2 linked regions of the Chitinophaga varians genome follow. The protein of the gene in region 2 binds, or shares a complex with, the protein of the main gene of each other region. Links are inferred from orthologs where the notes say so. Each region holds a gene or a part of one and is shown on either strand. Other genes may lie near its edges.

The links. The genes of interacting proteins can lie anywhere in the genome.
Region 1: the proteins of secA (region 2) and secY are in contact, whole or in part, in a crystal structure (PDB 3DIN), measured with the Thermotoga maritima proteins. The link is inferred for Chitinophaga varians from one-to-one orthologs. Residues at the interface, in WP_004082002.1 of Thermotoga maritima: Glu261, Ala262, Arg263, Lys300, Ala301, Arg302, Thr303, Ile304, Ile305, Leu323, Tyr324, Asp325, Pro326, Val329, Ser330, Tyr333, Ile336, Lys340, Phe345, Val349, Glu363, Phe364, Tyr374, Ser375, Gly376, Gly377, Glu393, Ile395, Thr482, Ser483; in WP_004081795.1 of Thermotoga maritima: Glu108, Gly109, Glu110, Glu111, Ala236, Glu237, Arg238, Arg239, Ile240, Thr241, Ile242, Gln243, Tyr244, Ala245, Arg246, Arg247, Val248, Thr249, Gly250, Arg251, Arg252, Val253, Tyr254, Gly256, Ala257, Ser258, Thr259, Tyr260, Leu261, Pro262.

What each region holds. Positions count from the first base shown.
Region 1 is NZ_JABAIA010000002.1:300,578-303,470, reverse strand. It holds secY (preprotein translocase subunit SecY), read right to left. Parts: upstream 2,171-2,893; coding sequence 830-2,170; downstream 1-829. Other genes in the region: rpmD (50S ribosomal protein L30), read right to left, coding at 2,826-2,893; rplO (50S ribosomal protein L15), read right to left, coding at 2,249-2,695; map (type I methionyl aminopeptidase), read right to left, coding at 1-682. UniProt on the Escherichia coli protein: The central subunit of the protein translocation channel SecYEG. Consists of two halves formed by TMs 1-5 and 6-10.
Region 2 is NZ_JABAIA010000001.1:2,115,799-2,121,313, forward strand. What follows is about bases 839-4,673. They hold secA (preprotein translocase subunit SecA), read right to left. Parts: upstream 4,360-4,673; coding sequence 1,039-4,359; downstream 839-1,038. Other genes in these bases: HGH92_RS08610 (four helix bundle protein), read right to left, coding at 839-889. Also shown: deoC (deoxyribose-phosphate aldolase), read right to left, coding at 1-483; more of HGH92_RS08610, read right to left, coding at 623-838; HGH92_RS08620 (PKD-like family lipoprotein), read right to left, coding at 4,702-5,515. UniProt on the Escherichia coli protein: Required for protein export, interacts with the SecYEG preprotein conducting channel.

The sequences.
Region 1 (2,893 bases), on a different replicon or contig from region 2:
GGCTTCTGTCGCGGGTAACCACGGTCCAGCCGTCTTCCAGGTATTCCACGTCCTTGGTACGGAGGTTGATCATCGGTTCAATGGCGATGACCAGGCCTTCCTTTATCACCGGGCCGCTGCCACGTTTGCCGTAGTTAGGCACCTGCGGGTCTTCATGGAGATGACGGCCAAGGCCATGCCCTACCAGTTCCCTTACCACGCCGTAACCGCGTTCTTTTTCGGTATATTCCTGAATAGCGTAGGAGATATCCCCGATACGGTTGCCGATAACGGCCTTTTCGATGCCTTTATAAAGAGATGCTTTCGTGGCGGCCATAAGGCGGCGCACATTCTCGGGCACATTGCCAATAGCGAAAGTATAGGCGCTGTCAGCATGGAAACCGTTCATATACACGCCTACGTCCACTGTGAGGATATCACCGTCTTTCAGCACATGTTTATTGGGAATACCGTGTACCACTGCCTCGTTCACAGAGATACAGCAGGCGTTGGGGAAACCTTTATAGTTTTTAAACGAAGGCACGGCTCCGTTTTCCACGATAAATTTATCCGCCACCGCGTCTACATCGAGCGTGGTCATACCTGGTTTGAGGGCTTTCGCCACTTCAGCCAGGGCAGCGCTGAGGAGGAGGGCACTTTTACGGATCAGCTCTATTTCTTCCTTCGTCTTATAGTGAATCATCTTTCGTAAACTTTTGGCCGGACGGCCCTTTTAACGGGGCGGTTGACGGCCTTAACAAAATATAATAGCCACCAAAGCGTGAAAGCTCTTGTGGCTATTTTATTGCGTTTGTCGCATCCGGCGCCGGAGCACCGGGCGATCAATCATTTAAGCATTAGCCGGGGCAGTTCTGCCCTTGATGCGGCCGGTGCTCATGAGGCCATCGTAGTGGCGCATCAGGAGCTGGCTTTCGATCTGTTGCAGCGTATCAAGGATAACCCCTACCATGATCAGGAGGGACGTACCACCGAAGAAGGTGGCGAAGTTGCTGTTGATCTTGAAGGCAGCTGCCAGACCGGGCATAATACCCACGAGTGCCAGGAAAAATGCTCCCGGGAGGGTAATGCGGTCCATTACAGCACCGATATAGTCGGCAGTCGCTTTACCGGGTTTAACACCAGGAACGAAGCCATTGTTGCGTTTCATTTCATCCGCCATCTGAGTGGGGTTGAAGATCAGCGCAGTATAGAAATAAGTAAATACAATCACGAGAACAGCGTAGATCAGGTTGTACCAGCCATTAGTGTGGTCACTGAAGATACGAACGAAACCGGAAGCGCTTTCAGAGCTGGTAGCGAAACCGATGGCCGTAGCAGGGATGAACATAATAGCCTGGGCAAAGATGATCGGCATTACACCAGCTGCATTCACTTTGAGGGGAATGAACTGGCGAACTCCGCCGTATTGTTTGTTGCCCACAATACGTTTTGCGTAGTTAACGGGAATTTTCCGGGTACCCTGAACGAGCAGGATAAGGCCCACGGTGATCATGATAAACACCGCGATTTCGATCAGGAAGAGGATCGGACCGCCGGAGCCGGCCACTTTAGAGGAGAATTCCCCGATCAGGGCTTGTGGGAGGCGGGCGAGGATGCCCATCATGATGATAATGGAAGTACCGTTACCAATACCTTTATCTGTGATCTTTTCACCGAGCCACATCACGAACAGGGTACCTGCTGTGAGGACGATAGTGGTAGAGAGCCAGAAAAAGAAGGTTCCGTATTCTGGAATAATAGCGCCACCTGACTGATTACGGAGATAAGCTACGTAAGCACTTGCCTGGAATCCGGTTACCACCACAGTAAGGATGCGGGTATACTGGTTGATTTTCTTGCGGCCGCTTTCACCTTCCTTCTGCAGTTTCTGGAAATAAGGTACTGCTATGGTCAGCAACTGAATAGCAATGGAAGCGGAGATGTAGGGCATGATACCCAACGCAAAAATAGAGGCCCTTGAAAACGATCCGCCGGCAAACATGTTTACCAGTCCCAGAATGCCCTGGTTAGAATTTTTTTCAAAGTTGCTGAGCGCGTTTGCATCAATACCGGGCAAGGCTATATACGATCCAACACGGTAAATGAGGACCAGGAGCAGGGTAGTTAAGATGCGATTACGCAGATCCTCGATACTCCAGATATTCTTAATCGTTTCGATAAATTTCTTCACAGGAAGATAAAGGTTTAATAGCGCTATTAAATATGAAAAGACGCACTACTCCGTAGGCGTCTCCTCAGTCGTAAAGTCTTATACCAGTTCTACTGATCCACCTGTTGATTCGATGGCCTGTTTAGCTTTTTCGCTGATAGCGTTTACTTTAACAGTCACCTTGGATTTCAGTTCACCGTTAGCCAGGATTTTAACTTTAGCTGTCCGGTTCACCAGGCCGTTCATATACAGGTTTTCGAGGTTGAATTCCTGCAGGCCATATTTTTCAACTAAGTGGTCAATCTGACCCAGGTTGAAGATGGTGTATTCCTCGCGGTTATTGTTTTTGAAACCGCGTTTAGGCATACGGCGCTGGATTGGCATCTGGCCACCTTCAAAGCCTCTTTTGCTGGCGTAACCGGCGCGTTGCTGGATACCTTTGTTACCTTTTGTAGAAGTACCACCTTTACCGGAAGCCTCACCACGTCCGAGACGTTTTTCTTTATGTACGGCGCCTTTAGCAGGCTTTAATGAATGCAGATTCATAATTTAATTGTTTTTACTTACGCGGAAATTAACCGCTCGCATGTAATTGTAAAAAGTATGACTTTGTAAAGTTACAAATGTAAAAGTAAGATTATCAGCAGACAATCCCACAGCAGTGTTACTTAATTAATTAAGCGTTAACTGTCTCTACTTTTACCAGGTGATCAACTTTACGGACCATTCCCAGCACCTGAGGAG
Region 2 (5,515 bases):
TTTCTCCGCATATCCGGTGGAAGTCTTTACAAAATCTACCCCGTATTTACTGTAGAGCTGGCAACATTTGATGATCTCCTCTTCCAATAATATGCCACTTTCGATGATCATTTTGATCACCTTTTTCTTTTCACGGATGATATACATCAGATTGGCGATCTCTTTTTCGAGATATTCCCAGTCGTTGTTTTTGAGTGCAGAGATATTGATCACCACGTCCAGTTCATCAGCACCGTCCACAATGGCCAGTACAGTTTCCGCCACCTTAGCTTCAATAGCGGAATAACCGAACGGAAAACCGATGACAGTGGCCACTTTGGTATTAGTGGCGCCCAGGAACTGTTTGGCTACTTTCACATAGGGCGGGGGCACGCAGGCTGCAGCAAAATCGTATTCCACACATTCCATGCACAGCTTCTTGATGTCTTCGAGTGTGGTGGTGGGCTTTAAAATAGTATGGTCTATGTACCTGTTTACCTTCATAGAAGTAAAATTACGAATTACGAATTACGAATTACGAATTTGGGGTGCTTTTATTGTGAGGGTTTTTAGCTGATTTTTGAATTGAGCCAATAATGCGGGCTAATTCCTCACTATCTTTGAGCATTGAATCTGCCATTTTTTATTCCAGGATTTGGGCGTCTTTAAGAAGTTTTATCCAATAAATCGTTTCTCTGGCTTCTCTGTATGATATACTCAATTTATGAATAAAATCCCTCCTGGACGATGCTCCCACAGCTTCTTCTACATTCGCTCCTACAGAAGTCCCACTTTTTAAGAGTTGTTTTATTAAAACCTCATCAACACCACACTTTTTCAAATATAAAAACAACTTAACAGTTCTAATTCCGAATAAATAACTCTTTTCAAGAATAACATTTCTTTTCATCAAACAATGGTTTAGTGTTAACAAACAAAAAGGCAAAAAAAGAAAAAGCGGACTATGGAATTCAACATTAAAAATGTCCAAATCCATAATCCGCCATTATTTCAAACGAACCCCGAATTCGTAATTCGTAATTCGTAATTTGTAATTAACTACAGGTCTTTACCGTGGCAGTTTTTAAATTTCTTGCCACTACCGCAGGGACAGAGGTCATTGCGTCCTACTTTGGGGCCTACTCTCACCGGCTCCTGCTTTTCTTCAGGCATATCGTATTCCGGAGCTGCCTGATGGCCGTTATGCTGTTGTTCAACGATATCTTCATGGGAAGCGCGCATCCGGCTCATGTCTGTTTTTTCTTCATGGCCTTCGCGGATCTGTTCTTCCTGCGGGCCCTGGTCCTGACTTACGGGGATACCGCATTTGCAGAGGAAGGAAACGATGTCGCGGCTGGTTTCACCATCCATCTGTTTGAACAGTTTGAAGGCTTCCAGTTTATAGATCAGCAACGGATCTTTCTGTTCGTACACGGCGCCCTGAACGGATTGTTTCAGTTCATCCATGGCGCGCAGGTGCTCTTTCCAGGCTTCATCGATGAGGGCCAGGGTGATGCTGCGTTCCAGCGCGTTCATGGTTTCGTGTCCTTTGGTATCGACTACCTTTTTCAGGTTGGCCAGCACGTTAACACCTTTTTTACCGTCGGTAAACGGAATAGAGATGTTCTCGATGTGGTGTCCCTGTTCCTGGTAGATGCGCTCGATCACCGGCAGGGTGTTGCTGGTGATGTCCTGTACTTTGCGGTGGTAGTTGTCCATCGCCTGGTGGTACAGTTTGGAGGACAGTGTGGACACGTCAGTACGGAGCAGTTCTTCCTGGGTGATATTGGTATCGATGCCGAAGTTAATGATGGCGTCCATTTTGAACGATTCGTAGTCGCCCGTTTCTTTACCGGAGGTCACCATATTTTCTGCTACGTCGAAGAAAGCGTTGTCGATATCGATGGCCAGGCGTTCGCCGAACAGGGCGTGGTTACGTTTGGCATAGATAACGGTACGCTGTTTATTCATCACGTCATCGTATTCGAGCAGGCGCTTACGGATGCCGAAGTTGTTCTCTTCTACTTTCTTCTGTGCCCTTTCGATGGAGCGGGTGATCATGCTGTGCTGGATCACTTCTCCTTCTTTGTAGCCCATGCGGTCCATCAGGCCGGCGATACGGTCGGAGCCGAACATACGCATCAGGTCATCTTCCAGGGATACGAAGAACTGGGAAGATCCGGGATCACCCTGACGACCGGCACGACCACGCAGCTGTCTGTCTACGCGGCGGCTTTCGTGTCTTTCTGTACCGATGATGGCCAGACCACCTGCTTCTTTTACGCCGGGGCCCAGTTTGATGTCCGTACCACGACCGGCCATGTTGGTGGCGATGGTCACAGCGCCGGTCAGACCGGCTTCAGCCACGATCTGGGCTTCACGGGCGTGCTGTTTGGCGTTCAGTACGTTATGAGGCACTTTCTCGAAGGTCAGCATTTTGCTCAGCAGCTCAGACACTTCCACGGAGGTGGTACCTACCAGCACCGGGCGGCCTTTGGACTGCATCTGCTTGATTTCTTCGATAACAGCTTTATACTTGTCTCTTTTGGTTTTGTATACCAGGTCTTCCGCGTCGCCACGGGAAATAGGCAGGTTGGTGGGGATGGTCACCACGTCCAGCTTGTAGATTTCCCAGAACTCGCCCGCTTCAGTGGAAGCCGTACCGGTCATACCGGCCAGCTTGTGATACATACGGAAATAGTTCTGCAGGGTGATAGTGGCGAATGTCTGGGTGGCAGCTTCCACTTTCACGTTTTCTTTCGCTTCGATCGCCTGGTGCAGACCGTCGGAGTAGCGGCGGCCATCGAGAATACGACCGGTTTGTTCGTCCACGATCTTCACTTTACCGTCCATTACCACATATTCCACGTCTTTGTCAAACAGGGTATATGCTTTCAGCAGCTGCTGTACGGAGTGGATACGGTCTGACTTCTGGGCGTAGTCCTGCAGCATCATTTCTTTGCGCTGCAGTTTTTCTTCCGGAGAGACTGCCATTTTTTCAATCTCAGCCAGTTCGGAACCTACGTCCGGCATCACGAAGAAGTTAGGGTCTTCACCGCCCTGTGTGATGAGTGCGATACCTTTTTCAGTCAGGTCTACGCTGTTTTGTTTTTCTTCTATCGCGAAGTACAGGCCTTCATCTACTTTCGGCATTTCGCGTTGCTGGTCAGCCAGATAGTAGTTTTCAGCTTTCTGTAATAATACTTTGATACCGGGCTCGCTGAGGTATTTGATCAGCGCGCTGTTTTTCGGCAAACCTCTCCAGGCGCGCATCAGGGCCAGACCACCGGTTTTAGGGTCGTCTTTACCTTCAGCGATCAGCTTTTTAGCTTCGAGCAGGTACTGGTTGGCCGCTTTTTTCTGCATGTCTACCAGGTACTGGATACGTGGTTTCAGCGCATGGAACTCCTGTTCTTCACCGCGGGGGATAGGACCAGAGATGATGAGCGGCGTACGCGCATCGTCAATCAACACGCTGTCCACCTCATCCACCATGGCGAAGTGGTGTTTGCGTTGCACCATTTCGTCCGGGCTGTGCACCATGTTATCACGGAGGTAGTCGAAGCCGAATTCGTTGTTGGTACCGTAGGTGATGTCCGCCAGGTAAGCATTACGGCGTTCCGGTGTATTGGGTTGGTGTTTATCGATACAGTCTACAGTAATACCGAGGAATTCAAACAGGGGGCCGTTCCATTCGGAGTCACGGCGTGCCAGGTAATCGTTCACGGTTACAATGTGCACCCCTTCGCCGGCGAGGGCGTTAAGGTATGCGGGAAGGGTAGATACCAGTGTTTTACCTTCACCGGTCGCCATTTCGGCAATTTTACCCTGGTGCAGCACGGTACCACCGATCAGCTGTACATCGTAGTGTACCATGTTCCAGGTCACTTCGTTACCGGCGGCTTTCCAGCTGTTTTTCCAGGAAGCCTTGTCACCGTCAATGGTCACATAGTCTTTCAGCACGGCCAGTTGACGGTCCATGTCTGTAGCAGTAACGGTGAGGGTAGGATTGGTGGAAAGACGGCGGGCAGTTTCTTTTACAACAGCAAATGCTTCCGGCAGAATAGCCTTGAGCACCACTTCCAGTTGTTTGTCGCGGTCTTTTTTCAGGGTATCGATTTCCTGATAGATAGCGTCTTTTTCGGTTATATCTTCTACGGCTTCAGCCGCTTCTTTTTTCTCAGCAATTTCTTTATCGATGGCAGCCAGGTGGGTAGCGATACGTTCGCGGAATTCCCGGGTTTTATGACGCAGGTCGTCGATAGGCAGGGATTGCAGCTTTCCGTACTCATCGTTGATCTGCTGCACTATTGGAGTGACAGATTTAATGTCTCTGTCTGATTTATTCCCTCCAAAAAGTTTTGTTAAAAAACCTAACATGTTGAATGTTTAATTACGAATTACAATTTTAGTTTCTGTAACATCTCCCCGTCCCCTGAAGCTATGTCAGTTGGTTTTTCCTTTCTACCAGGCCTGTGGCACGGAAGCTGCGGGCGAAGTGTTGGATAGACGGAGATTACCAGTTACTCAAATATTATGCTTGGAAAGCAGAACTGTCAAGCTGTCAGTTTTGTTGTAGCCGCTTTATCAAGGAGGGTAAAATTAGGAATAAATTTGGGGAAATGAAGGGAATTAAGCGGGAATTCCATCGATAATTGAGAATAACGGACTTACAGGAAGTATATAACAAAACTCCCTGCAAATCCGTCACATATAGTGTTTTTATCTTTCTCTGTAGGCGAGGTCCACAATTTTACCAAGGCCGCCATAACTCCAGGTGAGCTGCAAGGGCTCATTTCTGGCAGGGATGCTGTAAACACGGATGGAGCCGTTTCCGGCGTCCGGACGGGCAGGGTCGTAACTGCCCACCACCAGGGAATTAGTCAGGTTGGTATAAAAGTCCTTTCCATAAGAGCTGAACAACGGACATTTCAGCACACTCACCCGTTCTCCACCCAAATCGGCCATCAGTACCGCCTTATTGGTAAATACATCGTACTCGTACACACGGCCGCCGGCGGCATAAAACACGTACCCCAGCTGATTGCTGACGGCAAAAGCAGTCGCCTTGTCCAGTTCCGGCGCATTGATCATCTCTGTATAGTAGCTTTGTTTAACACCGGAATAGCTGACATTGATGCAATAGGTATAGTATTTTCCGGCCTTGTCTTTCAAAATAGCATACACATCACCCCGGTTATAGTTGGTATACGCCATGTACACCATGTCCCTTCCCGTATTGTAAGAGAACAACGTACCGTCTCTCAGGCTGTTGCATTTGGTGCCAAACATCGGATCATGGAACACAAACCGCTGCCGGTCCTGGTCATACAACAATGCGCCACCATAACCACTGGCCACAAAGGGAGCAGGCCTGAACGCCGCCTTTTCTTCATCTACATAATTGACAGGTGAACCAAAAGCAGAAGCCCCCATCATCGCATTCCGGTGAAAAACCCGGTTGCCCGCCAACACATAATCAACACCGGCCAAAGCCGGTGAATTGAAAAAATAGTCGGGCGCAAAATCTGTTCCT